Regions from separate parts of the Azorhizobium sp. AG788 genome, predicted to be linked through region 3. Evidence: riboswitches for the same ligand, from Rfam matches in the RefSeq annotation. Region 3 holds a riboswitch; each other region holds the start of a gene.
What was found. Region 3 has a riboswitch for thiamine pyrophosphate ahead of thiD (bifunctional hydroxymethylpyrimidine kinase/phosphomethylpyrimidine kinase). Riboswitches for the same ligand answer to the same signal wherever they lie in the genome.
Positions count from the first base shown of each region.

Region 1 (9,407 bases), on a different contig from region 3:
CGCCGGGCCGGAATGCCAGAGGGGGTGGGTCGGCCGGCTGCCCATCCAACTTTTATCTTGAATTTAATCCTAGGAAAATATACCTTGTTCATCCGTGATGGTCGCGGAAGGGCGAGGGGGGATGGAATGGCCGCTGCTGGATACCCATGGCTGACCCGCGAAGAGAGCAGGGGCGCGTATACGGACGATGCGCTGGAAATGCTGCGTCTGCGGTGCGATCTGGCAGCGGCCAGCTTTCTGGCGAAGGGCCTGCTTCTCGGCCAGATGTGGCGCCGGAAGGACTATGATCCCAATCAGCCCCGCAACCCTGCCGGTATGGGTGAGGATAGCGGCCGATGGGTCCGCCCGGGCGCATCGGGCACGTTCCGGGATGTGGGTGATGCCGACGACAATCCCTATCAAGGGATGCGGAATGGCCGCCTGTTCATCGCCATCTGGCCGTCCAACGGCGGCCCACAGCTAGAGGAGCCGCCGCCCGTTATCCCGCCCGTGCCTCTCCTCAAGAGATGGCCCGCCATTCGTCTTGCTCGCGTGGTCACGCTCTGGGTCGCTCGGGTGGCTCCCGCGCTGGAGGCCCTTGCCATGGCCAATCCGGTAACGGCGGGGCTCCTCATCGTCGGTGTCGTCGCTGGCTTCTGGTTGTATGATTCCTACGGCGGCTACATCACGTCTTATTTTGAAGGGCCAAAGCCGCTCGACGAATTGCAGAAGGACGTGGCGGAGGGCCGGCAGGGGACCGACGTGCATCACATTGTCGAGCAGAGTTCTGTCGGCCAGAAGGGCATCCGGCGCGAGGATGTTGAAGCGCCAAGTAACAAGGTTCGGATATCTACATTCAAGCACTGGGAAATAAACCGTTATTACAGCCGGTATGATCGAGAACTGGGTATGTCACCGCGAGATTATCTGCGTGGGAAAAGCTTCGAAGAGAAGCGGGCTTTTGGAATTCAAGTTCTGAGAGATATGGAGATTTTGGAGAAATGAACAAATTTACGAATTATAAAACCGAAGATTTAGTTCTGTATTTTGTGGACCGTTCGATGGAGATGAAACGGGCGGATGATAATATGGATGATAACGCCTATAATGCGGCGGAAAAAAAAGTGCGTGACATTGAGGGCGAGCTGAAACAGCGACCTGGCGATGGGCGCCATGCTTTGCTGCCGTTGCTTGCGCACCCGAACATTCAGGTCCGGCTCAATGCTGCGCTTGCCACGCTTGCCCTCTCGCCGGAGGCAGAGGCGGCGTTGCGCGGGATCGCTCCGCTCGGAAGCTCGAGCCAGCCGTTCACGGCGAGACGTATGCTCGCTGCACTAGAGCGAGGAACCTATAAACCGACGTGAGACTGCATGCCCAAGCTCAGCAAACTCGCGAAGCTCAGAACGGAGGATCTTGTCGCGCTCTTTATCGAACTATCGCTGGAGATGAAGAGGGCTGACGACTGGTTGGAGAATGGTGCTTATAATCGCGCGCACAAGAAGTTGCGCGATGTAAGGGCGGAATTGCAGCGGCGTCCGGGCGACGAACGCCGTGCGTTGCTGCCTTTGCTCGCGCACCCGAACATCCAGGTTCGACTGGACGCTGCGACTGCCACCCTGACGCTTTCGGCCGCGGCGACGGAAGCGATGCAGGGAATTGCGTCGCTTGGCTATTGTTCGCAAGCCTTCAGTGCAAAGCGCATGTTGCGCGCCATCGAGGAGGGCACATGGACGCCGACGTGAGCCTTTTAGCCCAGAGCTGCGCCACCTTCCGAGCGCCCTATCCCTTCAGCCCCAACCGCCCCAGTGGATCGCCCACGAGACCGCTGACGATAGTCGCGAGCAGCGGCGGCAAGGGCCAGATTTTCGCGAGCGGGCCGGCGATCCAGTCGCGGGCCAGAGGCAGCAGGGTTCCGTCGGACTGGTAGACCGGCGTGAAGAGCGTGCTCATGGCCTGATAGAGCCGCACATGCGCGCGCCGCAGCGCCACCGCGCGGGTGCAGGCGGCGACCACGGTGTCGGTCTGGCGCAAGGCGAGCGCGAGCGCATAGGCGTCCAGCAGGGCCATGTTGGCGCCCTGGCCCAGTTGGGGGCTCGTGGAGTGCCACGCGTCGCCGAGGTGGATCAGACCGGGTTCGGCCGGCACCGGCAAAGTGCGGTGGGCATAACGGGCGAAGGTGAGCTTGGCCGGGTCGTCGATCTGCGCCAGCAGTGGCGCGATGCGGGGCCAGAGCGTCAGCGCCTCGGCCTTCCAGGGGGCGAGCCCGGCCGATCGCCACGCCTCCAGATGGTCGGCGCGAAGAGACCAGAAGAAGGCCAGCTTGCGCGGCCCGACAGGTGCCGTACGGCCGATGGGCAGCACGCCCACCATGCGGCTCGCGCGCACATAGCGCTGCTCCAGCGCTGCCGGGTCGAAGCCAGCGTCATCCACCCAGTCCAGGGTCGCCCACAGGGCGCCATAGGGCAAGGGCCGGCCGGTGGGCGGCGCCAGCGGGCTGGAGGTGCCGAGCGCATCCACCACGAGATCGACGGGTGCGCTGTGCGTGCCATCCGCGAAGACCAGATGCCGCCGCCCGTCCGCCGTGTGGGTGGAGGACGAGATGGGGCGCCCGGTGAAGACCGGAATGCCTTCTGCGCGCACGGCCTCGTGCAGCGTGTGGAACAGGGCGGCCCGGTGGATGCCGATGCCGCGCGGCGCGTCCGCTCCCAGCGCGTCATAGCGCACGTCGAGCACGGCGCGGCCGGACGGCTCGCTCAAGCCGAACAGGCGCTCAATGGGGGCGCCGGCTGCCGCGATGGTGGCCTCCAGCCCCAGCGCCCGCAGCACGGCGCGGCCGGTCGGCTGGATCATCAGGCCGGAGCCGACCGGTCGCGCCGTCTTGAAGCGCTCGTAGAGCACGACGCGGTGGCCATCCCGGTGGAGCAGGAGGGCGGCGGCAAGACCGGCCGGTCCGCAGCCGGCGATGGCGATGTCTCTGGGCGGCATGAAGACCTTCGGGCGGGACGAGGATCCGGACGCTAGGGCGTCCGCGCGGGAGAGACAACGGTGGCTGCCCCTCGCGCCGGGGGCCCGTCCCTCGGCGCACAAAAAAGCCCCGGCTTCGGGGAAGCCGGGGCGGTGTCTGTCAGGTGACGCAGGCGCCTCTGAGAGTCCTTCCCGGAAGAAGGGGCTTCTCAGGAGAACAGCCTTCTCAGAAGAAAGCCTGGAGCCCGGTGATGGCGCGGCCGATGATGAGCGCGTGGATGTCGTGCGTGCCCTCGTAGGTGTTCACCGTCTCGAGGTTGGCCGCGTGACGGATCACGTGGAACTCCGCCGAGATGCCGTTGCCGCCGTGCATGTCGCGGGCGACGCGGGCGATGTCGAGCGCCTTACCGCAGTTGTTGCGCTTGATGTAGGAGATGGTCTCCGGCGCAAGCTGGCCCTCGTCGAACAGGCGGCCGGCGCGCAGGCAGGCCTGCAGGCCGAAGGCGATGTCGGTGGACATGTCGGCCAGCTTCTTCTGCACCAGCTGGGTCTGCGCCAGCGGGCGGCCGAACTGCTTGCGGTCCAGCGTGTACTGGCGGGCGGCCTCGAGGCAGGCTTCCGCCGCGCCGAGCACGCCCCAGCCGATACCGTAGCGGGCGCGGTTGAGGCAGCCGAACGGGCCCTTCAGGCCGGAGACGTTGGGCAGCAGGTTCTCTTCCGGGATCTCGACGCCTTCCAGCACGATCTCGCCGGTGATGGAGGCGCGCAGCGAGAGCTTCTTCTCGATCTTCGGGGTGGAGAAGCCCTTCATGCCGCGCTCGACGATGAAGCCGCGGATGGCATCGCCATGGGCCGCCGACTTCGCCCACACCACCGCGATGTCGGCGATGGGGGAGTTGGTGATCCACATCTTGGCGCCGGTCAGGCGGTAGCCGCCGTCGATCTTCTCGGCGCGGGTGCGCATGCCGGCCGGATCGGAGCCGGCGTCCGGCTCGGTGAGGCCGAAGCAGCCCACCCATTCGCCGGTGGCGAGCTTGGGCAGATACTTCTTGCGCTGGCTCTCGTCGCCATAGGCATAGATGGGGTGCATGACGAGCGAGGACTGCACGCTCATGGCCGAGCGATAGCCCGAATCGACCCGCTCCACCTCGCGGGCGGCCAAGCCGTAGGACACATAGCCAAGGCCCGCGCCGCCGTAATTCTCCGGAATGGTCACGCCGAGCAGGCCGAGTTCGCCCATCTCGCTCATGATCTCGCGGTCGAAGCGCTCGTCGAGATAGGCGCTGGTCACGCGCGGCAGGAGCTTCTCCTGCGCATAGTCACGGGCGGTGTCGCGGACAAGGCGCTCTTCTTCCGTGAGCTGGTCCTCGAAACGGAAGGGATCGGCCCAGTCGAAAGCCGCCTTCGTGCTGGTGGCCGTCTCGGCCTTCTGAGGTTCTCCCATCTCTCGCTCCTTCTTGCCGCTCTATACCGCGATGCCGTGTGTGATGCGCTGCCGCGCGCGACGCTGCAAGCCCGAATTTCACGCGAAGGATCATACGGACACGGCGGATGCCGGATCATGCCATTTTGTTTGTCTACCAACAATCGTCCGGCGCGCGTCCGCTGGCAAGCTCCTCCAGCCGCCGCCGGGTCGAGGCGGTGGTATCGGGCGGAAGGGCGCCGAGGGGAAAGGTGCCGACCTCGGCGATTTCGAAGGTGGGGCCGGGGAGCGGCCCCTGCTCGAAATCGCTCACGCGGAAGCACACCACATGGTCGCGCCCGCCCACCCGGGGATTGAAGAAGACCCCGTGGAGCAGAAGCGGGCCGGTGGCGCGGGCATTTGCCTCTTCCATCAACTCGCGCCGGGCGGCCGCCTCCGCCGTCTCGCCCACGTCCACCCCGCCGCCGGGCAGATGCCAGCCGGGCGTATAGGTGTGGCGCACAAGAAGCACGCGGTCGTCGCGGATGGCGATGGCCCGCACGCCCAGCGTCATGCCATGACGCAGGCGGCGGACGAACGGGGCGATGGGAAGCAGGGAGCGGAGCAGCCACATGCCGGACATTTGCCCGCGTGGCGGCACGCGGCGCAAGGCGTCCTCAGGCGTATTCCGCCTCGATGGCGCGGGCGCGGACGAAGGCCGGGCGTTCGGCGCAGCGCGCGAGATAGGCGGTGAAGGAGGGGCGCGGCTCCAGCATCTTGAAGACCTGGATGAAATAGCCGAGGTCCGTGGCGAGCAGCGTGTCGGCGGCCGTGAACCGCTCGCCCACCAGGAAGGGATGGGTGCTGAGGCGGGCGTCCAGCACCGACATAACCTTCTCGAAGCTGCCCCAGCCGGCGGCGCTGGTGGGCAGTTCCACACCCTTCATCTTCTGCACCAGTGCCGGCTCCACGCAGGAGGCGACGAAGATCATCCAGTGCAGGAAGGGGCCGCGCTCGGGATCGCCCAGCGGCGGGGAAAGGCCGGCCTCGGGAAAACGGTCGGCCACGTAGAGCGCGATGGCGCCGCTCTCGGCGATGGGGATGCCACGATCCACCAGCGCGGGCACCTTGCCCATGGGATTGGCGGCGAGCAACTCGGCATCATCGATGCCGTCGCCGCCATTCAGGTCCACGCGGACCAGTTCATAGGGAGCGCCCGTCTCCTCCAGCAGCCAGAGTGTGCGGAAGGCGCGGGTTCTGGGCGACCAGAAGAGTTTCACGGCGGCGCTCCCTCAAGGTCATGTCTCAGGAGAAGAACATGACCGGCACGTCGTCGCACGTCGAGTGGGGCGCGCGGCAATCCACACCGGCATCCCGGCCGCGGCACAGGCAGCCGGCCGGCACCGCGTCCGTCGGGGGCACGGCGCTTTCGACTTCAGGTTCGGGGGAGGGAGGCCGCTGGCCATCCCGGATCTGCGGGTGAGGCGTCATGGGCAATCTCCACGGCACGCGGCCGCGTCTGTCTGGGTGGGGCGTCTGCCCCTGCATGCCAAATTAATTGCACACCAGCTAATTTGGAGCAATGCAGAATCGCGGCCCCTGCCATGAAATGATTGTGTGCAACACAATTGCGTCGCGTGATATAAACAGCCGTTCACAGAGACGGCCCTTGCCATGTCCACCTTCTGCCTCGACGACCTGCTGTGCTTCGCCGTCTATTCCGCCGAACACGCCTTCACGCGCGCCTACCGCCCGCTGCTGAAGGCGCTGGATGTGACCTATCCGCAGTATCTGCTGCTGGTGCTGCTCTGGAACAAGGACGGCCAGAGCGTGAAGGAACTGGGCGAGCAGCTGCATCTGGATTCCGGCACGCTGACGCCGCTGCTCAAGCGCCTGGAGGGCGCGGGCTTCGTGCGCCGCGCCCGGAATGCGGCTGACGAGCGGGTGGTGAACATCACGCTCACGCCCGAGGGGCGGGCTTTGCAAGCCAAGGCGCAGGAGGTCGTCCAGTCCATGGGCGAGGCCATCGGCCTGTGCGCCGAGGACCGGGAAAGCCTGCGCGTCCAGCTCACGGAATTGCGCGATCGCCTGAACGCCGCCGTCGAATAGGCGGCGACGCCGCCTGCGGTCGGCCCGCCGCATTGCGACGGCGGGCGAAACGTGGCACTGCCTCCCCCGCGCCGAGATGGCGCAATGGTTTTCCTTGCCGCCGAAGCATCGTGCGGCGATAATGACTTGACGGCCTGGGGTGCCGCGCGTCACGCGCGGCTGAGATCACACCCATCGAACCTGTCTGGGTCATGCCAGCGTAGGGAGGAGCCGATGAGCGAGAGCTTGTCGCATCACGATTCCGCATCTTCGTCCGCCCATTCCGCGCGCGCATCCGGTGCGCGGCCGCGCGTCGCCATCGTCGGCGGCGGCGTCATGGGCCTGTCCATCGCCTGGCGGCTCGCGGAAGCCGGCTGCACGGTGGAGATCTTCGAGCAGGGCCGCACGGGCCTTGGCGCCAGCCATGCGGCGGCCGGCATGCTTGCCGCCTGCGCCGAGGCGGAACCCGGCGAGGAGGGGCTTCTGGCCCTCAATCGCGAGAGCCAGCGCCTGTGGCCCTCCTTTGCCGCCGATCTGGAGGCCGCCTCCGGCATGGCGGTGGACCTGCGCACGGACGGCACCATCGTTCTCGCCCTCAATGCGGACGATGCGGCCAAGCTCCGCCACCTCATCACCTTCCAGCAGGGCCTCGGCCTGCCGGTGGAGTGGCTGAACGGAGCGGAGGTGCGCCGGCGCGAGCCCCATCTCGCCACCAAGCTCGCAGGCGCCGTGTGGTGCCCCGAGGACCATCAGGTGGACAATCGCAAGGTGGCGGCCGCCTTGCGCGTCGCGGCGCTGAAGGCCGGCGCGACGCTGCATGAGGACATGCCCGTCGAGCGCGTGGAGGTCGTGGACGGTCGCGCCCGTGCCGTCATCGCGAAGGGCGAGCGCTTCGCGGCGGATATCGTGGTTCTGGCCGCAGGCGCATGGTCGCGCGGCGTTGCCATCACCCCCGCGACACCGCTGCCGGTGCGGCCGGTGAAGGGGCAGATGCTGGCGCTCGCCATGGACCCGGCCGCGCCCATCCTGAGCCATGTGGTGTGGGCGCCGGGCACGTATCTCGTGCCGCGCAAGGACGGGCGGCTCATCGTCGGGGCGACGGTGGAGGAGCGCGGCTTCAATGCCGATCTCACCGCCGGCGGGCAGCTGGCGCTGCTCACCCATGCCTGGCGGGCGCTGCCCACCATCGAGGAACTGCCGATCCTCGAGCAATGGGTCGGCTTCCGCCCCGGCAGCCGGGACGACGCGCCCATTCTCGGCCGCAGCGCCGAGGTGGAGGGGTTGGTGTTCGCCACCGGCCATCACCGCAACGGCATCCTGCTGCTGCCGGTGACGGCGGAGGCGATCTCGCGCCTCATCCTCGAGGGTGAGACCGACCCGGTGATCGCGCCCTTCGTGGCCGAGCGCTTCCTGCCGCGCGCGGCAGCGGAATGAACCCGGCCGCGTGACGAACGAAAACGTCCGTGGCAGCGTTGGACCTGAAAGCACAGACATAAGGCGAGAGGCGAGGACGTGAAGCAACTGCGCGTGAACGGCAAGGATGAGCAGATGGCGGTGGAGACGGTGGCCGATCTCCTCGGCGCCGTGGGGCTCGATGCCACCCGCAAGGGCATTGCGGTGGCCGTGAACGGCGCCGTCGTCTCCCGCCGCGCCTGGGAGGCCACCGTGCTCGCCTCGGGCGATGCTGTGGAGATCATCCACGCCAAGCAGGGTGGCTGATTAAAACGCTGCCGCCAGAAATTTGAGCGCCGGATCAGCCGGCCGGAAAGAGACCGACATGAACGTGAACGTTCCCGTCCCGAGCACGCTGGCCGATCCGCTGGTGATCGCCGGCCGTACCTTTTCCTCGCGCCTGTTCCTCGGCACGGCGGGCTATCCCAACCAGAAGATGTTTCTCGATGCGCTGGAGGCCTCCGGTTCGGAAATGGCCACCGCCTCCATCCGCCGCATGAGCCTTGAGGGCTATGAGGAGAGCCTTGCGGACCTTCTTACCGGCCGCGTGCATATCCTGCCCAACACCGCCGGCTGCCAGACCGCCAAGGACGCCATCCTCACCGCCGAACTGGCGCGCGAGGCGCTGGAGACGGACTGGGTGAAGCTGGAGGTGATCGGCGACCGCGAGCTGCTCTATCCCAACGTGGAAGAGCTGCTGAAGGCCACCGAGGAACTGGTGAACCGGGGCTTCGTGGTGCTGCCCTATTGCAATGACGATCCTGTCACCTGCCAGAAGCTGGCGGATCTCGGCGCCGCCACCGTGATGCCGCTCGGTTCCATGATCGGCACCGGCCTTGGCATTGCCAATCCGCACATGATCGAGCTGATCTGCGCCCGCTCGCCGGTGCCCGTCGTGCTGGATGCCGGCATCGGTACGGCCTCCGATGCCGCGCAGGCGATGGAGCTCGGCTGTGCTGCGGTACTGCTCAATACGGCGGTGTCCAAGGCCCACGATCCGGTGCGCATGGCCCGCGCCTTCCGCTACGCGGTGGAAGGCGGGCGTCTGGCGCGCCTCGCCGGCCGCATCCCGAAGAAGCTGCACGCGGAAGCCTCCAGCCCCGAATTCGGCCTGGTCGGCAGCTGATCTCAGCCATCTGCCGGGTCCCGAGGGACCCGGCATCGCGTTTCAGTCCTCGAACTTCTCTGTGGCGTCGGCGGTGCCGTGCACCCAATAGCCCGATGCCCGCAACCAGCCGGGCGGCACCTGCCGCTCGCCGAGCAGATGCGCGCGGATGGCCCGTGTGACCGAGGCTTCGGCGGCGAGCCAGACGAACGTGCCGGCCGGGATGTCGATGCCCTTGAGATGGTCGAGCAGAGGCCGGACCTCCCGCGGATCGCGCCGGTGGACCCAGAGGGCGGTGAGGCGGGCCTCGGTTTCAAACCGCTGCTCGTCCTCGGGTCCGGGCACCGCCACGAGGCTCGTGACGGGCGTGCCGGGGGCGAATTCCTCGATCCGGCGGCCGATGGAGGGCAAGGCGGT
Region 1 is NZ_SOBM01000001.1:676,653-686,059, forward strand. Features, by position in the region: gene DFO45_RS03085 (hypothetical protein) at 127-984, shown strand; gene DFO45_RS03090 (DUF2019 domain-containing protein) at 981-1,343, shown strand; gene DFO45_RS03095 (DUF2019 domain-containing protein) at 1,350-1,721, shown strand; gene DFO45_RS03100 (NAD(P)/FAD-dependent oxidoreductase) at 1,759-2,964, opposite strand; gene DFO45_RS03105 (acyl-CoA dehydrogenase) at 3,170-4,387, opposite strand; gene DFO45_RS03110 (NUDIX domain-containing protein) at 4,521-4,979, opposite strand; gene DFO45_RS03115 (glutathione S-transferase family protein) at 5,023-5,625, opposite strand; gene DFO45_RS03120 (MarR family transcriptional regulator) at 6,020-6,454, shown strand; TPP riboswitch at 6,580-6,679, shown strand; gene thiO (glycine oxidase ThiO) at 6,668-7,867, shown strand; gene thiS (sulfur carrier protein ThiS) at 7,946-8,152, shown strand; gene DFO45_RS03135 (thiazole synthase) at 8,211-9,011, shown strand; gene DFO45_RS03140 (siderophore-interacting protein) at 9,054-9,407, opposite strand, start outside.
Region 1: it holds a riboswitch for thiamine pyrophosphate, as region 3 does, so the genes downstream of both, thiO (glycine oxidase ThiO) here and thiD (bifunctional hydroxymethylpyrimidine kinase/phosphomethylpyrimidine kinase) in region 3, are expected to answer to the same signal.

Region 2 (9,407 bases), on a different contig from region 3:
CGGCGCTGGCAAGACCGGCGAGGCCGATGCCGGCGGCGACCAGAAGGCCCCGCGTGAGGGATTTCAGGCTCATGGTTTCCTCCCTTTGAGCAGTCCTGTGAGGGTGTCGGGCAGCCGGGATGCGGCTGCGCCCGTCAGAGGCTTTGAAGACGCGGATTGGCGTGCCCGCGGAACGGCGTGATTGTTGATGATCCGGGCGGCGCCGCCGTTCGCGCGCGGCCCGTTGTCCGGGATCAGAGGGTCGCGAGGACGCCGCCGTCCACGTAAAGGACCTGTCCGTTGACGAAGCTCGCCGCCTCGGAGGCGAGGAAGATGCAGGCGCCCTGCAGCTCCTCCACATTGCCCCAGCGACCGGCTGGCGTGCGGTTCTTGAGCCACGCGTCGAATTCGGGGTTCTCGATCAGCGCCTGATTGAGCGGCGTGGCGAAGTAGCCCGGCCCGATGGCGTTGATCTGGAGGCCGTGGCGCGCCCAGTCCGTGCACATGCCCTTGGTGAGGTTCTTCACCGCGCCCTTGGAGGCGGTGTAGGGGGCGATGGAATAGCGCGCCGCCTCGCTCTGGAGGCTGGCAATGTTGATGATCTTGCCGCGCTTGCGGCGGATCATGTGCCGGGCGACCGCCTGTCCCACGTAGAATACGCTGTCGAGATTGGTGCGCATCAGCTCGTGCCACGTCTCGACGGGATAGTCCTCAAGCGGGGCGCGGCGCTGGATGCCGGCATTGTTCACCAGAATGTCGATGGCGCCGGTGTTCGCCTCGATCTCATCGACGCCACGCTGCACTGCAATGTGATCGGTAACATCGAAGGCGGCCACCTCGGCGGCGACACCCTGATCAGCGAGGCGTGCCTGGGCGTCGGCTAGCTTTTCGGCGTCGCGGCCGTTCAGCACCACGCGCGCGCCGGCCTTTCCGAGGCCAAGGGCCAGCGAGTAGCCGATGCCTTGGCTGGAGCCGGTGACGAGCGCCAGACGGCCGGTGAGGTCGAACAACTGGATCGACATCTTGTCTCCCTAGGTGCTGCCCGCTCGTGCCCTGGAGCATCCGGCGGCCTGCTTTTTTGCTTGTGCTCCAGATAGAGCATGTTATCGGTAACAAAACAAGAGGCCCCTCGAATGCGGGCCTCGCACCGGGGAGTGATCATGCGCGCCGCCGTGCTTCATGCCGCCAAGGATCTGAGGGTCGAGGAGATTGATGAGCGTCCGCTCGCTGACGACGAGGTGCGCCTGCGCTTCGCCGCCGGCGGCATCTGCGGCTCGGACCTCTCCTATTATTTCAAGGGCCGCGTCGGGGATTTCGACGTGCGCCAGCCGCTCGTGCTGGGCCACGAGGTGTCCGGCGAGGTGGCGGCGGTCGGACCGTGCGTCGAGACGCTTAAGCCGGGCGACCGCGTGGCCGTGGACCCGAGCCGGCCATGCCTCACCTGCGACTATTGCCGCATGGGGCGCTCCAACCTCTGCCGCAACATGCGCTTCTTCGGCAGCGCAGCCATCTATCCGCACGTGCAGGGCGCCTTCAGCGAGACCTTCATCGCGCGCGCTGACCAGTGCGTGAAGGTGCCGGACAGCATGTCCATGCGGGTGGCCGCCTGCGCCGAGCCGCTGGCCGTTTCCGTCCACGCCTGCCGGCGCGGCGGCGAGATCGCAGGGCGCAAGGTCCTGATCGCCGGGGCAGGGCCCATCGGCATCCTCTCGGCCCTCGTCATGCGCCGCATGGGCGCGGCCGAGATCGCCATCACGGACCTCGTGGAGGCGCCGCTCGCCATCGCCCGTGAAGCGGGGGTGGACGAGACCATCTGCGTCGGCACCGATCCGGAGAAGCTCACCCGCTATGAGGCGGACAAGGGCTATTTCGACATCGCGCTCGAGGCGACTGGCTCGCCGCAGGCGCTCGCGTCGCTGTTCAAGGTGGTGCGGCCGGGCGGTCGCGTCATCCAGGTGGGCATGATGCCGCCCGGCACCATTCCCGTGCCGGCCAACATGCTGATGGCTCGCGAGATCGACTTCGTCGGCGCCTTCCGCTTCCACACCGAGTTCAAGACCGCCGTGGACTATCTGGCGCGCGGCCTTATCGACGTGTCGCCCATCCTCTCGGCCCAGATGCCCATGAGCGATGCCGACGCCGCCTTCGCCATGGCCGCCGACCGCAACCGGGCGATCAAGGTCCATCTCACCTTCTGACCGCGCGCATAACGAACAAAGGAAACGCTCATGTATACCCGCTGCGCCATCTTCGAGGGCCAGATCACGCCCGGCCGCGAGGACGAGTTCTTCAAGGCGGTGGAGGAGCGCCTGCTGCCGCTCTGGAAGCAGATGCCCCACGCTGAGGCCGTGCGCGTGCTGCGCGCCGTGCGCCATGATCCCGACGCGCCGCCGGTGGCGATGATGCAGGAGATCGACTATCCCTCGCTGGAGGCCATCGACGAGGCTCTCGCTTCGCCGATCCGCACGCAGGCCCGCGCGGTGACCGAGGACATCGTGAAGATGTTCACCGGCCGCTTCTATCACATCGTCTACAAGCGTCAGGCGGGGTCCTGAGGCGATCATGCCGCCGCTCACGCGCAAGCCCACCATGCGGGACGTCTCGCGTCTCGCGGGCGTCTCCACGATGACCGTCTCGCGGGTCCTGGCCGACCCCGAGACCGTGTCGCGGGAGACGCGCTCGCGCGTTCTGGCGGCGGTGGAGCAACTGGGCTATGTGCCCGACCGGGTGGCGGGAAGCCTGTCTTCCCGCCGCACCAACGTGGTGGCGGCGATCCTGCCGACCCTGACCAACGTCAATTTCGCCGACACCGCGCATGCTCTGACGGAGGTGCTGCGACCGGCTGATTATCAATTGCTCATCGGCTACACAATGTACCGGCTGGACGAGGAGGAGCGTCTGTTGCGGGCCATGCTTCCCCGCCGGCCGGACGCGGTTGTGGTGGCCAGTTCCGTGCACACGAAGACCGCTTCCCAGATGCTGCTGCGGGCGGGCGTGCCGGTGGTGGAGATATGGGACAATCCCGGTCAGCCCATCGATCATGCGGTGGGCTTTTCAAATTACGAGGTGGGCCGGGCGGCGGCGCATCATCTCATCTCCCTCGGCCATCGTCGCATCGGCGCCCTCGGCCCCGGCAGGGGCGGCGAGGCGCGGGATTTTCGCGGTGAGGACCGCATGAAGGGCTTTGCCGCCGCTCTACGCGAGGCGGGCCTGTCGGACGAACTGGTGCTGCACTTCGGTGATGTGCCGGTCGCCTTCGATCACGGCCGCCAGTCGTTCGCCGCCATGCTGGAGCGGGCGCCGGATGTGGAGGCGCTGTTTGCCGTCTCCGACATTTCCGCCTGGGGCGCGCTGATGGAGTGCCAGCGGCGCGGCATCCGCGTGCCCGACGACCTGTCGCTGCTCGGCTTCGGCGATTTCGACTTCGGCCGCCAGTGCGTGCCCATGCTGAGCACTATGGGGATCGACGCACGGGCCATCGGCACGGCGACGGGCGAATTGCTGATGCGGCTCCTTCACGACGACAGCGGCGCGGCGGCGGTGCCCGAGCGTATCGATGTCGGCTTCCGGCTGATCGAGCGCGAGACCACCGCGCCGGCGCGCAAGCGCCGCAAGAATGGGAGGAAGTCCAGTTGAGCGAGACCATCGGCATCATCGGCGTCGGCGTCATGGGCAGCGCCATCGCGACGCGCTTCCTGGAGCGCGGCCGCACCGTGCATCTGCGCGACATGGATCCGCAGAAGCTGGCGCCGCTGGTGGCGCGTGGGGCGATCGCCATGGAAAGCGTCGCGGCGCTGACGCAGGCGAGCGACGTCATCATCACCAGCCTCAACACGGCGGAGATCGTCGAGGCGGTGCTGTTCGGGGCCGATGGCATCGCCGCGGCGGCAAAGCCTGGCCAACTCTTCATCGACATGTCGAGCATCGACCCCAAGGCGACCGCCACGCTCGCCGCGCGGCTGGAGCGGGAGACCGGCATGGCCTATGTGGATGCGCCCTTGTCGGGCGGCGCGCCGGCCGCCCTTGCGGGGCGGCTCACGCTCATGATGGGCGGCAGCCCTGAGGTCGTGGAGCGGGCCAAGGCGGTGCTGGCCGATGTGGCGGCGAATATGACCCACATGGGGCCTTGCGGCGCTGGGCAGACCACCAAGCTCATCAATCAGGTGCTGTGTGCCTGCAATTTCCTCGCGGTGGCGGAGGCGACCCGTCTCGCGCTCGATGGCGGCGTGGATGCCGCCCGCATTCCGCAGGCGCTGGCCGGCGGACGCGCCGATTCGCGCATCCTCCAGGAGTTCATGGGCAAGATGGCCGCCTTCGATCTGACCCCCACGGGCCGGATCGACAATATGCTGAAGGATCTGGAGGCGGTGCAGCGCTATGCCATGGCGCTGCGCACGCCCATGCCGCTCACCGGCCTCGTCACCGACCTGCACCGGATGATGGTGGCCGCCGGCATCGGTCCGGAGGACAGCGCGGCCTATATGAAGCTCTTCGACTTCGGCACTCGCGCCGCCTGAACCGCTCTATGGAAAAGCTCCGACCTCAATCGGCCAGGGGCGCGCACGGGGGCGGGGGATGCTATATGCGCCGTGCGGCCTCGGCCGCGCCTCCGTCCGCCCGCGCCGATCGCGGGCCATCAGCAGGAAAGCGATTATGAGCATCGTCCGCCTCGACAAGGGCCCGCGCATGAGCGAGGCCGTGATCCACGGCAACACCATCTATCTCGCCGGCCAGGTGGAAGAGGGCCCGGACGTGGCCACCCAGACCAAGAAGGTTCTGGCCTCCATCGACGCTCTTCTGGAGCGCGCCGGTAGCAGCAAGGCGAACATCCTCTCCGCCACCATCTGGCTCGCGGACATCAAGGACTTCGCCGAGATGAACAGCGTGTGGGACCAGTGGGTGGACAAGGACAATCCGCCGGCCCGCGCCACCAGCGAAGGCAAGCTGGCCGCTCCGCAGTTCAAGGTCGAGATCATCGTCGTCGCGGCCAAGCCCTGATCGGCGTGTCCTGATCGGCTAGTCCTGATCGGTATCCCGGCGAGGGCCTGATCCCTCGCCGGGTTCAAAGCCGCGCTTGAGCCATTGGCAGGCCCTCGCATTTGCCGGAAACTACAGACCGCGCCCGCACAAAAGAGAATCGGGCGCCACCTTCTGTCTTCCGGAGTGCGTTTCGTGGCCTTTGCTTGCACCATTCCCGCCGTCCCCACCGTCCAGCAGGATGACGATGCCATCCGCATCACCCGCTGGGATTTCGCGCCTGGCGCCGTCACCGGTTGGCACCGGCACGACTGGCCCTATTTCGTGGTGATGCTCACGGACGGCATCCTGCGCGTCCACAACGGCACGGACGTCATCGACAATCCGTTGAAGGCTGGCCAGTCCTATGGTCGCAAGGAAGGCATCACCCACGACGTGATGAACGGCTCGCCGCACCCGATCGCCTTCGTCGAGATCGAGATCAAGAAGCCCGAGGCGCTCTGATCGCCGACCGGCCGCCTCGTCCGCGGGGCGGTCGATTCCTTGGCGCGCCGTCGTCCGGCGCAGTCAGATTGTCGTGGATTGAATGGTACAGCTGGGTGGGCTCGAACCACCGACCTCCGGTTCCACAGACCGGCGCTCTAACCAACTGAGCTACAGCTGCAAGACCCTTCGCGCGTCGCGTCGAAGTAGGCGCGGAACCTACTTTGCGGTTTTGCGCATTGCAAGGGGGCTCCGGGGTCTTTCTGCGAACCTTCGGTCCGGTCATCCACACCCTTGTGCGCCCCAAAAGAAACGCCGCGCCATGGGGGCCATGGCGCGGCGCATGTCGTCAGGCGGAGGGCGGCGCAGCCACCTCCGGGGCGGGCTGGTAGATCTCGCCGCCGCTTGCGCGGAACTTCTCGGCCATCTCAGCCATGCCGCTCTGGGCGATGTCGCCGGCCTCGATCTTCAGCTCCTGGCTGATCTTCATGGAGCAGAATTTCGGCCCGCACATGGAGCAGAAGTGCGCCACCTTCGCGCCTTCCGCCGGCAGGGTCTCGTCGTGATAGGCCTCCGCCGTCTCCGGATCGAGGGAGAGCGCGAACTGGTCGCGCCAGCGGAAGGAGAAGCGCGCACGAGACAGTGCATCGTCCCGGATGCGCGCGGCGGGATGGCCCTTGGCAAGGTCGGCCGCATGGGCGGCGATCTTGTAGGAGATCACGCCGGCCTTCACGTCGTCGCGATCCGGAAGGCCGAGATGCTCCTTCGGTGTCACGTAGCAGAGCATGGCGGTGCCGAACCAGCCGATCATCGCCGCGCCGATGGCCGAGGAAATGTGATCGTAGCCGGGGGAGATGTCGGTCACGAGCGGGCCAAGCGTATAGAAGGGCGCCTCGTGGCAGAGCTTGAGCTGCTTCTCCACATTCTCGCGGATGAGGTGCATGGGCACGTGGCCCGGCCCCTCGATCATCACCTGCACGTCGTGCTTCCAGGCGATCTCGGTGAGTTCACCCAGCGTCTCCAGCTCGGCGAACTGGGCGGTGTCATTGGCGTCGGCAATCGAGCCGGGGCGCAGGCCATCGCCCAGCGAGAAGGCGACGTCATACTGGGCGAGGATCTCGCACAGCTCCTCGAAATGCTCGTAGAGGAAGCTCTCCTTGTGGTGGGCGAGGCACCACTTGGCCATGATCGAGCCGCCGCGCGAGACGATGCCTGTGACGCGGTTTGCGGTGAGCGGGATATAGGGGAGGCGCACGCCCGCGTGGACGGTGATGTAGTCCACGCCCTGCTCGGCCTGCTCGATCACCGTGTCGCGGAAGATCTCCCAGTTGAGGTCCTCAACCACGCCGTTGACCTTCTCCAGCGCCTGATAGATCGGCACCGTGCCGATCGGCACCGGCGCGTTGCGGATGATCCATTCGCGTATGGTGTGGATGTTCTTGCCGGTGGAGAGGTCCATCACCGTGTCGCCCCCCCAGCGGATGGCCCACACCAGCTTGTCCACCTCTTCCGCAACGCCCGAGGTCACCGCCGAATTGCCGATGTTGGCGTTGATCTTCACGAGGAAGTTGCGACCGATGGCCATGGGCTCGGTCTCGAGATGGTTGATGTTGGACGGGATGATGGCCCGCCCGCGCGCCACTTCCTGCCGCACGAACTCGCCCGTGATGTCGGCGGGAATCGCCGCGCCAAGGCCCATGGCCTGGTGCTTGGGGTGGGCGCCGCCATTGGCGCGGGCGAGATTCTCACGCGCCGCCACATATTCCATTTCCGGCGTCACGATGCCGGCCTTGGCGTAAGCCATCTGGGTCGGGCGCCTGCCGGCCTTCGCGCGCAGCGGCTTGCGGCCGGTGCGGTCGAAGGCGGGCAGGTGGCTCACCTGGCCGGGCTTCAGGCCGTCGTCCTCCGGCTTCTGGGCACGACCTTCCACCTCTTCGACGTCGCCGCGATCAAGCACCCACTGGCGGCGCAGTTCGGGCAGGCCCTTGGTGAGATCGATGATGGCGTCGGGGTCCGTATAGGGGCCGGAGGTGTCATAGACGCGCACCGGCCGCTCGCTTGGATCGGACAGGCCGATCTCGCGCATGGCGACTTTCACAGCCGGATTCTCGGCCGGAATGAAGACCTTGCGGGAATGGGGAAGGGGCCCCGTCGTCACCTTGAGGGCTGAGGTGGAGGCTTCGTCGAGCATACGGATCTCCTTCAAGCTCGCGCTTCAAATGAGACCCGGGATGAGCTTCAGGAGCAGGTTTGCCTGAGAAACGTCCCAACGGGACCGCACGTGGCGCCAGGCTGATTCCGATCCCTTCGCCGGCATGACCCGGATCAGGTTCGAAGGGTCATCGTGGCGCCGGGGACCATTACGGCCGGACCGGAAGACGATATCTCAGCCCCCTCGCGGGGCCCCCCTTGGAATAAGACCAGTCTGGGAGGCCGCGTGCCGGGTGTCAATCTTGCGGTGCAACACGCGTTACACCGCAAGCCCTTGCAATTTCGGAAGCGCACGGCGTCGGAGGACTGGTGCGGACCTGTGTTGATACCGGGTTGGGCGGGGCTCAGAGGGCGCCAAGGGCCTCCCACAGGGGCACGCGGATGCGCAGGCACCAGTCCGCGCTTTCTCCCACGATCTCCCTCTGACCTTCGGGGCTGGTGATCACGTTGCCGTCACGGGCGAGCGGCGTACCGCTGGCGGCGAGGCGGTTCACGATGGTGTCGGTGAGCGCGCCATGCTCCGGCGTGATGCCCGTGGCGAGGGCGTGGAACACCGCCCCCTCCATGGTGGTGAGGTTGAGACCGGAGCCCGTGAGCGGCGTGGCGATGGCGGCGGTCGCTGCCCGCTGCTCGGCCACTTCCTGCGCCAGCAGGCGGTTGAGGCGCACCGCCGCGTCGTTGCGCGGAAGCTGCTGCGGGGGAATGGCGATGGCCTGCCCGGAGCCGACCAGCACGCCGGCGATCTCCACCATGGATGGTGCGCCCGGCTGGTCCTTCAGTTCCGGCAGGGCCACCAGATCGTCGAGACTGCGGGGCCGCTCCGCCAACGCCGCAAACAGCGGCTTGTAGAAACGGTCAGGGAGCTGCGCCTTGCCAGCGGGAACATCGAGCTCCGTGCGTGCCTCGTGGGGCGGAATGGTGAGGGCGAGGCCGAAGGTGCGCAGATGGGCGTCGCGCTGGCCGTCCGCAATCCGGCGCGGGCCGCGGGCATAAAGATCGCGGCGGAACGGCCGGCTCACCAGATAGTCCTTCAGCGTCTCGCGCAGCGGCCCGGCCGGAACCTCCTCCAACAACTGCCGCTGCTCCGGCTTGAGCGCGAGGTCGGGGAAATTGTCGATGAGCGAGGCCGAGCCGATGAAGCCGAGCTTGGCCTCGGCCAGTTCCGCCGCCGTGTCCATGTGATACTGCGGGTGCCAGTTGGCATTGAGATATTCATGGGCGAGATAGACGGCCCGGTTGGGCGCGCCGGACTTGTCGCTGCCCTTGCGCAACTGGTCCAGCAGGGCGGCATTGCCGAGTACGCCGGAGCCCGCCGCCTGAAGGCGCTCGATCCACTCAAGCCCCTTCATGACCTGCACATCGCTGCGCTCGCGGCCGAGGCGGGAATGTTCCAGCAGGAGGCGCTGCATGGGCAGCAGCGCCGTCCAGCCTGGCATGGCGTTGTAGGTCACCGAGACCATGCCGCCCGGCTTGACCCGCTCGCGCATGAAGCGGGTGATGTTGTGCCGGTCCTCCGGTGCGATCCAGGACCAGACGCCGTGCAGCGTCACCATGTCGAACTCGGGCAGGTCCGAGCGGCCGAGCATTTCCGCGAAGCTGAGCTCGAGGAAGGTGATGTTGGACAGGCCGGCGGCCTTCGCCATGGCGCGGGCGCGGGCGATCTGCGCCGGGTTGAAGTCGGTGGCGATGATTTCGGCCTGCGGATTGGCGGCGGCGATGACGAGCGCCGTGACGCCCTGGCCGCAGCCGAGTTCGCA
Region 2 is NZ_SOBM01000002.1:693,216-702,622, reverse strand. Features, by position in the region: gene DFO45_RS07380 (transporter substrate-binding domain-containing protein) at 1-73, opposite strand, end outside; gene DFO45_RS07375 (SDR family oxidoreductase) at 234-1,001, opposite strand; gene DFO45_RS07370 (L-idonate 5-dehydrogenase) at 1,140-2,177, shown strand; gene DFO45_RS07365 (ethyl tert-butyl ether degradation protein) at 2,208-2,534, shown strand; gene DFO45_RS07360 (LacI family DNA-binding transcriptional regulator) at 2,569-3,615, shown strand; gene DFO45_RS07355 (NAD(P)-dependent oxidoreductase) at 3,612-4,496, shown strand; gene DFO45_RS07350 (RidA family protein) at 4,633-4,977, shown strand; gene DFO45_RS07345 (cupin domain-containing protein) at 5,152-5,460, shown strand; tRNA gene DFO45_RS07340 (tRNA-His) at 5,544-5,620, opposite strand; gene thiC (phosphomethylpyrimidine synthase ThiC) at 5,789-7,630, opposite strand; TPP riboswitch at 7,724-7,859, opposite strand; gene DFO45_RS07330 (class I SAM-dependent methyltransferase) at 7,995-9,407, opposite strand, start outside.
Region 2: it holds a riboswitch for thiamine pyrophosphate, as region 3 does, so the genes downstream of both, thiC (phosphomethylpyrimidine synthase ThiC) here and thiD (bifunctional hydroxymethylpyrimidine kinase/phosphomethylpyrimidine kinase) in region 3, are expected to answer to the same signal.

Region 3 (9,407 bases):
AAAGCGTGAATTTCACGGCCTTTGGCGCGCGCACGCGGAAATGATCGGCGGCGGGCATTGCCCTTGTCCCATATCAAGGGAGGCGACGTTACGTCATCTAGAGTGCGGTCGATACCACGGCGCGGAAAGCGGAACCGTGGGTCCATCGATCCGGCTCCCAGGTCGAGGCAAATCCCGAGCGGAGGCGCGCCATGCTCTACAATCTCAAGAACATTTTCACCGCCCTGTGCTGCTCCACCGAGGAGACGGAAACATCCAGCGCGCTGGCCTATGCCCTGTCGCTGGCGCAGGAGGCGGGCGCGCGGCTGACCGTCCAGGCGTCGGCGCAGAAGCTGTCGCTCCCTCACACCCGCGTCAGTTCCACCATCGGCGGCCTCGTGGCGGCGGAGAACGAGCGTCTGGCGCAACTCGCCGGAAAGCTTGCGGACGATGCCCGCGCCGCCGCTGAGCTCGGCGGCGTGGCGGTGCGCACCGAAGTGCCCCTGCTGCCGCACCTCGAACTGGTGGAGCGCTTCGTGGCCGAGGCCCGTGTCCATGACCTGACCGTCGTGGATGCGGAGAGCAGCGCCCTGTCGCCGGACCGCGCCCTCATCGAGGCGGCGCTGTTCCAGTCCGGCCGCCCGCTGCTGATCGTGCCGGAGGGCCACCCCGTGTTCCGCGGCCGCCGTATCCTCGTGGCCTGGGACGGCAGCGCGCGGGTGGCGCGGGCGGTCAACGAGGCCCTGCCGCTGCTGCGGGCCGCCGCCATGGTGGAGGTCCTCTCCATCATCGGCGAGAAGGATCTGTCCAAGGCCGTCCCCGGCGCGGGCATCGCCCCCCACCTGTCCGCCCATGGCGTCACCTTCGAACTGAAGGAGATCGCCGCGCCGGATGGCGATGCGGGCGAGGCGCTGCGCCTGCACGCGGTGGCGAGTGGCGCCGATCTGATCGTGATGGGCGCCTATGCCCATTCCTGGCTGCGGCAGATCACTTTCGGAGGCGTCACGCAGTCGCTGCTGCGCGCCGCCCCGCTGCCGCTGTTCCTGTCCTACTGAGGAGCCGGCCCCAGGCGGCGGACGATGCCCGTCCAGCCGCCTGCGAGCGCCGCAACGGCAAGCACCAGCAGGCACTGGCCGGCCGTCGGCCGCACGAGGCGGAAGATGTCCGTCAGCGTGGGGATCAGCAGGATCGCCGCGAGGACGCTGGCTGCGAGGGCGCCGATGATCCAGAACGCGGCCCGCCGAAGATCGAAGAATGCGGTGTCGGCCTCCGCCGATTCGGCGAAGGCGAGCACGAGATTTCCCAGCAGCAGCGCGCAGAAGGCGAGGGTGCGGGCTTCGCGTTCCGGGTGGCCGGCGTAGGACGACCACAGATAAAGTCCCAGCACCGCCGCCAGCAGCACCCCGCCCTGAAGACAGCCGAAGGCGATCTGCCGCAGGCCGAACAGCGTTTCTGAGGCGGGACGCGGCGGGCGTTCCATGGCGTGCCGCTCGCTGGGCTCGCTTTCGAAGACGAGGGCCGAGAGCGGGTCCACCACCAGTTCCAGCAGCACCACATGCACCGGATAGAGCAGGGGCGGCAGCCCCAGCAGCACCGGCAGCAGTGCGAGGCCGGCGATAGGGATGTGGATGGCGGTTACGTAAGTGAGCGCCTTGCGCAGGTTGGCGAAGATGCGCCGCCCGAGCCGGATCCCGGACAGGATCGAGACGAAGCGATCGTCCAGCAGCACGAGGTCCGCCGCCTCGCGCGCGACATCGGTGCCGCGCTGGCCCATGGCGATGCCGATATGGGCGGCCTCCAGTGCGGGCGCATCGTTGACCCCGTCTCCGGTCATCGCCACCACCGCCCCACCGGCCTTAAATGCTTCGATGATGGCGAGCTTCTGTTCGGGCATGATGCGGGCGAACACGTGCACGCCCTGCACCCGCTGCGGGAGGGCGTCTTGCGGGAGCGCGGCAAGTTCAGGGCCGGTCAGGGCGCCTGCCTCGCTTTCGATCCCGGCCTGCCGGGCAATGGCGAGCGCGGTTGTAGGATAGTCGCCGGTGATCATCACCACCGAGATGCCGGCGCGGCGGGCCTCCGCAATGGCGCCGGGAACATCCGGACGCACCGGATCCGCGAAGGCGATCAGGCCGCCAAAGGCGAAGGGCCGGTCCTCGGGCGCCTCCGAAGCGTCCTGTGCCGCCCGGCTCGCCACCGCCAGCACCCGCAGCCCCTGCGCCGCCAGGCCGGAGACGTCGCGGTCGAGATCGGCGTGCTCGCCCGGGGTGAGCCCGCACAGATGTGCGATCGCCTCCGGCGCGCCCTTGGCGGCGAACAGGAGCCCGTCCGGCAGATGCCAGAGCTGGAGGAAAGCGAGACGGTCAGGCTGCAAGGGAAAGGTGGACAGGAGCGCCAGCGTCTCGTCTTCCGGCGCCGGAACCGCCGCATGCACGGCGCGGTCCATGGGATCGACGGGCTGGGGGGCGCTGGCAAGGCGTGCAAGGCGCAGCAGATCGCCCGCCGCGCCGGCAGGCGGGCCTGCGGGCGCGACCGGGACCGTTCGCCCGGCGACCTGCGCCGCGACGAGCGCCATGCGGTTCTCCGTCAGCGTCCCGGTCTTGTCGGTGCACAGGATGGTTGCGGCCCCCAGCGTCTCGATGACCGCGCTCCGCCGCACCAGCACCTTCTGCCGGGCCAGCCGGAAGGCCCCGAGCGCGAGGAAGATGGCGAGCACCATCGGGAATTCCTCGGGAACCAGCGCGATGGAGAGCGTGATCCCGGCAAGCGCACCCTCGATCCAGTCGTGCCGCAGCAGGCCGTAGACCAGCGTGACGAGACCACAGAAGCCGATGGCGAGGAGGCCGAGCTTGCCGATGAGGCGGCTCATGGTCTGCTGGAGCGGCGTGGCTGCGGTCTCGATGGTGGCGAGGGAGGCACCGATGCGCCCGAGACGGGTGTCGGCTCCGGTGCGCACCACCTGCACCACGCCCTGTCCGCGGACGTTGAGGGTGCCGGCGAAGATGGCGCAACTGTCCTCGCCGCCCGGCGCGCGGCTGAGCGCCTCGGCCATGCCGTCCGCGGCGACACGCTTCATGACGGGCACGGATTCCCCCGTGAGGGCGGATTCGTCCACGGTGAGGGCATCGCCAGCCACCACGGCCCCGTCAGCCGGTACGCGGTCGCCTTCGCCGATCAGCAGAAGGTCTCCGGGCACGATCTCGCGGGCCGGGATCCGCAGGTGGTCGCCGTCGCGGAGGACGCGTGCCACCGGCTCGGCCAGCGCCCGGAGCGCAGCGAGGGCGCGTTCGCTGCGGGCTTCCTGGAGGACCACGAGGCCGATGGAGACCAGCGCACCGGCGCTGAGAAGCAGGCCCTCGCCGATGTCGCCGAGGAGGAGATAAAGCCCCGCGGCGAGCAGCAGCAGCAGGAAGAGCGGCTCGCGCAGGGTTCCGCCGATGATAACGGCGAAGGAACGCGTCCGGCTCCGCTGGAGCGCATTCGGCCCGTGGCGCACGAGACGCTGGCGCGCCTCCTCGGCGGACAGTCCGGTCGGCGGAGTGGCCGCGGGGGGAGGCTGCGGCACGGAGGCAGCGGGAGAACGGGTGGCGAGCGGCATCGGGGACCTGTCTGGTCTCGGCACCGTCACCCTTGCCCTCGGGCGCACCGGGTGCCTTGATCCGACGCAACGCATGATGACGCTGCGTCGGAAGGCGGATCGGCTGCTCAGAACGCCTTGAAGGTGATGATGGTGCGGGTGTCCTGGATGCCCGGCAGCTTCTGCACCTTCTCGTTCACGAAGTGCCCGATGTCGGTGGCGTCGGGCACGTAGAACTTCACCAGCAGGTCAAAATCCCCGGCGGTGGAATAGATCTCCGAGGCGATCTCGGCATCGGCGAGGGCGTTCGCCACTTCATAGGACTTGCCGAGCTGGCACTTGATCTGAACGAAGAAGGGGGTCACCGCGAACTCCTCAGGGCATTTCAGGCGAAGCGGCGCGCGTGAAGAAAATGCAGCCGGCCATGGGCGGGAGCCTTGCCGCGATTCGCCTGACGGCGGAAAGCCCCGCGCGCCAGCGGGCTCCGTCCGGCGCCGGCACACGTTGGACAAAAGCCTCGCCCCTGACAAGGGACAGCCGCCGCCTCCCACCTTGAAGCGGCGGGAGGCGGCAGCTACATCTTCTTCCATCTCGTCGGGGTGCCGTCCGTCACGGGCGGCTGAGAGGCCAACGCCAACCCGCGAACCTGATCCGGATCATGCCGGCGGAGGGAACCGAGACTGCGGCGCGCTTGCGTCCGCGCTCCCCGTCCGTGGAAGCGAGGCGCCAGATGAGCCAGAAGTCTCCCCCCATCGCCGTAACCATCGCCGGCTCGGATTCCAGCGGCGGCGCCGGCATCCAGGCGGACCTCAAGACCTTCTCCGCCCTCGGCGTCTACGGGGCGAGCGTCATCACCGCCCTGACCGCGCAGAATACGCTCGGCGTCACCGCCATCCACGACGCGCCGCCCGATTTCATCACCGCCCAGATGGACGCCGTCTTCTCCGACCTCAAGGTCGCGGCGGTGAAGATCGGCATGCTCTCGCGCCCCGCCACCATCGCGGCGGTGGCGGATGCGCTTGAACGGCTCGGGGCGCGCAACATCGTGCTGGATCCGGTCATGGTCGCCGCCTCCGGTGCCCGCCTGCTGGAAGACGCGGCCATCGCCACCCTCAAGACGCGCCTGCTACCGCTCGCCGACGTGGTGACCCCCAATCTGCCGGAAGCGGCCGCTCTGCTGAACGCGCCGGTCGCAGCGGACGAGGCCGCCATGCGGACGCAGGGCGAGGCTCTGCTGGCACTGGGCGCCAAGGCGGTGCTCATGAAGGGCGGGCATGGCGAGGGCGCGGAAAGCGTCGATCTTCTGGTGACGCGCGACGCCGTTCTGCGCCTGCCGGCGCCGCGCCACGCCACGCGCAACACCCATGGCACCGGCTGCACCCTCTCCTCGGCCATTGCGTCGGGCCTCGCGCGCGGGCTGACGCTCGCCGAGGCCGTGCGGGCGGCCAAGACCTATATCACCGGTGCCATTGCCGCCGCCGATCAACTGGAGGTGGGGCAGGGGCATGGTCCCGTCCACCACTTCCATGCCCTGTGGGGGCAGGCGGGGCTCTAAGGGCCGCTTTTGCTTGCTCCGTGCCGCTCCTTGCCGCTATCGTCCGAGGAAACGGACGAGTGTTCGGTAAAAGGGAGCGTCATGGCGCAGCGCGAGAAACCCCCGGAGCGGGGCAGCGGATTGGAACCGGGCGCCCATGCGATCACGGGCCAGCTTGGCAAGACCATCCAGCGGCTGCGGAAGGCCTATAATCTCTCGCTGTCGGACCTCGCCGAACAGTCGGGCGTGGCCAAGTCCATCATCAGCCAGATCGAGCGCAACGAGACCAATCCGACGCTCGCCACGGTCTGGCGCCTGTCGCAGGCGCTGGATGTGACGGTGGAGCGGGTGCTGGCCTCCTCCGACGAGGCGCCCTTCGTCGAGAAGCTGACCCGCGCCGACACGCCCATGCTCCAGTCGGAGGACGGCCTGTGCCGCCTCGCCATCATCGGCTGGATCAAGACGGTGGAGTGGCTGCAATATTACGACTTCCACGCTGAGCCCGGCGGCGTCCTCGATTCCGAGGGGCATCAGCTCGGGTCCATCGAGTGCCTCTCCGTGCTGGAGGGCGAGCTTGAGGTGGAAGTGGGCGGCGTCATCGAGACCGCCAAAGCCGGTGAGACGCTGCGCTATCGCTGCGACCGCCAGCACGTCATCCGCAATGTCGGCAGTGTGCCGGCGCATGCGCTGATGGTCTGCCTGCTCAAGGCTGCCGTGCTCGACTGAGCGGCCCGATGGCGGCGCGGGCGCCGCCATCGCGTTCTTCCGGGTCCATTCGGATCAGTACACGTCCCGCCGGTAACGGCCGTCCTGCGCGATGGCTTCCAGCGCATCGGCCCCGAGGATGTCGGTCAGCGCCTGATGCACCGCCGGCGCCATCCCCTTGAGGCTCCCGCAGACGTAGATGGCCGCGCCCTCGGCGACCCACGCCTTCACGCGGTCGGCCTCGCGCTTCAGCACATCCTGCACATAGAGCTTCTCCGCATCGCGCGAGAAGGCGGTGTCCAGCCGCTCCAGCGCGCCCGAAGCCGTCCAGCCGGCCAGCTCCTCGCGGAAATAGAAGTCCTTGTCCGCATTGCGCTCGCCGAAGATCAGCCAGTTGCGGTCCTGCCCCGCGTGAATGCGGGCTTTGAGCAGGCTACGCAGGCCGGCAAGACCGGTGCCGTTGCCGATGAGGATCAGCGGGCGCCCGTCCGACGGGGCATGGAAGCCGGAGTTCGGACGGATGCGCAGCGCCACCGTGCCGCCGATGGGTGCGTGGACCGTGAGCCAGCCGGAGCCGAGGCCATAGCCCTCCGGCGTGCGCGCCTGCCGCACGACGAGTTCCAGCCGTCCGTCCTGCGGGATGGAGGCCATGGAATATTCGCGGTGCGGCAACGGCTTCAGCCGTTCGGTGAAGTCCTGCGGCTGCCAGCCCGCGGCCTCCGCGGGAGCGGGCAGGTGGCGGCGGGCGAGGACCTGCCGCAGTTCCCCGTGGCTCTCCGCCACCGCAAGCTCCGCCGGCGCCGCCTTCTCCCAGGCGGCGAAGAAGGCATCGAGCGTGGCGGGTGCGTTCTCCGGCCCCACCTCGGCGACGTCGCCCGCACTCCAGTCGAGATCGGCGCCGTCGGCAGGCTCCAGCACCACATGGAAGGTGGGCAGGCCGACGCTGCCGGGATTGAGCTCCCGCCGCGAGACGAGCCGCCAACTGCGATAGGCCGGCGCGGTCCAGTCCGCCTCTACGGAGGTTCCCGTCAGCGCGCCGAGTTCGGCCTGCCAGTGGCGCAGCGCGGCCGCGTCCTCATGGTCCGCCTCCACGCGGTCGAACAGCGGCGTGGCGCCGCTGGTGCGCAGCCAGACATCGAGATCGCGGCCGAAGCCGCAGAAATGGGCATAGCTGCGTTCGCCCAGCGCCAGCACACCGTATGTGATCCCCGCCAGCGCTGCCGGCCCGGCCTGCATCAGCTTGGCGAAGGGGCGGGCGCTGTCCGGCGCCTCGCCCTCGCCGAAGGTGGAAACCACGAACAGCACCTGCCGCGCGGCAACCAGATCCTGCGGCCGCAACGTGCCAAGGGGAGTGACCCGCACCGGGCGGCCGGCGGCCTTCAGGAGGCCGGCGCTCTGCCACGCGAGGCGCTCGGCGGTGCCGCTCTGGCTGGCGAAGGCGATGAGGACGGGCGCGGCATCGGAGGTGACGCCGTCCGAAAGGGCCGCCGCCTGCCGGGCGACCTCCTTCTTCTTGCGGCGCCGGTCGAGATAGAGGAGCCAGCCGGTGATGGTGAACAGCGGCATGAGCAGACTGGCGATCATCATCAGGATGAGGCCCGGCATGCCGAAGAAGCTGCCCGCATGGAGGGGAAAGATGCTGCCCGCCAGCTTCAGGTTTAGTGGCAGGTCGGAATAGCGCTTGTGCTCCCGCACCTTGCCGCTCGCATCCAGCACGAGGGTGTTGCTGGCCCGCTCATGGTCCGCATTGAGCGGGATGTATTGGATGCTCAGGCTGGCGCCCTGCACCGGCAGGCGAAGCGAGGCCTGCGTGAAGCCGCCGCTTTCCTTCACGAACACCGGCCACAGCGTCGCGAGGTCCGCGCGTCCGCCGCCCTGTCCGCCTTGACCGCCCGCGCCTCCGGGGCCCCGCTGTCCGCGCTCTCCGCCGGGTTGGCCATTCTGTCCGCGCGCGCCCGCTTCGCCGGCCGGTGGCGTTCCGGTCTGGCCGGCCTGCGGTGGCGCACCCTGCGCGCCATTCGCCGCCTGCTGGCCCTGAGCCTGCTGCGGCGGGGCGCCGCCGGGTCCACGCTGGGCCGGCCGCGGGGCGCCCAGCACGTCGTAATAGGCGTTGCGATACCAATCGTACGACCACGTGAGGCCGGTGAGCGCCGCCAGGAGATAGAAGGGCAGAACCCAGGTGCCGACGATGGAATGCAGTTCCCAGAACAGGGAGCGGCCGCGCCGGCTGAAATCGATGAAGACCCACGTCTTCAGCGAGGTCCAGTTGCGCGGCCAGCGTAGATAGAGGCCGCTGAGCGCGAAGAAGATGAGGATGGCGGTGGAGGCCCCGACGATCTGCTTGCCCACCTCGCCCGCCGCCAGCCAGCGGTGGATGAACATGATGGTGAACATGGCATCCTCGCCCCGCGGCCGGGGCAGGAGCTTGCCGTCATAGGGATTCACATAGAGGAATTCGCCGCGCCGCTCTCCGGGCGGGGGCGCGAACATCACGCGGGCGGAGCGCTCGGGATCGCCGTAGACGGTGAGGCTCGTGACCGTCTTGTCCGGGGCCTGCGCCCGGATGCGCTGAATGAGCGCGTCCGGGGCGAGCGGCGCCGTTTCGGCCTTGCCGACGGTGAGGATGCCGGGGTTCAGAGCGACGAGGATCTCTCTCTCGAAGGAGAGCATGCCGCCGGTCACGCCCACCACCGCCAGCACGATGCCGGCCGTGATGCCGAAGAACCAATGCAGCTGAAACAGAACCCACTTCACCATCGGCGTCACGCCCCTCGACCTTGCGTGACTTGAACCCTGCCGTAACGGGAATCCTGCGGTGCTGGCGCAAAAAAGAATGCAGCGGCAGAAGGGATGCGGCGACGTGCTCAAGAACACCGCACAGGCATAGCAACGGGGAAAACACAGCTCAACGAGCCGGCCGATCAATGGAATAGTTATAAGTAAAAACAGGAGCGCCGCGCCCGGTAAAATCTCCGGCGCGGCGCTTTCCTTTTCGAGCCATCCTGCCTGCCGACGGATGCGGGGTCAGCGCTCCACGAACGCCTTCTCGATCACGTATTCCGCCGGGCTCGACTGGCTGCCCTCGTTGAAGCCGCGCGCTTCGAGCTGCTCCACCACATCCTTCAGCATCTGCGGGCTGCCGCAGAGCATCAGGCGGTCCTCGGCGGGGTTCAGGACGGGCACACCGATGTCCGTGAACAGCTTGCCGCTCTCGATGAGGGCCGTGATGCGCCCCTGATTGCGGAAGGGCTCGCGGGTCACGGTGGGGTAGTAGATCAGCTTCTCGCGGACCTGCTCGCCGATATATTCGTCGTTCGGCAGGTCCTTGGTCAGGAAGTCGTCATAGGCGAGTTCCGCCACCGTGCGGCAGCCGTGGATGAGGATGATCTGCTCGAAGCGCTCGTAGGCGTCCGGATCCTTCACAACGGAGAGGAAGGGCGCGAGACCCGTTCCGGTGGAGAGCAGATAGAGCCGCTTGCCGGGGGTGAGATTGTCCTGGATCAGCGTGCCCGTCGCCTTGCGGCCGACGAGGATCTTGTCGCCGGGCTTGAGATGCTGGAGGCGGGAGGTGAGGGGGCCGTTCTGCACCTTGATGGAGAAGAACTGGAGGTC
Region 3 is NZ_SOBM01000004.1:466,942-476,348, forward strand. Features, by position in the region: gene DFO45_RS12900 (universal stress protein) at 192-1,034, shown strand; gene DFO45_RS12905 (cation-translocating P-type ATPase) at 1,028-3,577, opposite strand; gene DFO45_RS12910 (Lrp/AsnC ligand binding domain-containing protein) at 3,685-3,921, opposite strand; TPP riboswitch at 4,142-4,247, shown strand; gene thiD (bifunctional hydroxymethylpyrimidine kinase/phosphomethylpyrimidine kinase) at 4,287-5,111, shown strand; gene DFO45_RS12920 (helix-turn-helix domain-containing protein) at 5,193-5,816, shown strand; gene DFO45_RS12925 (PepSY domain-containing protein) at 5,871-8,552, opposite strand; gene DFO45_RS12930 (ferredoxin--NADP reductase) at 8,820-9,407, opposite strand, start outside.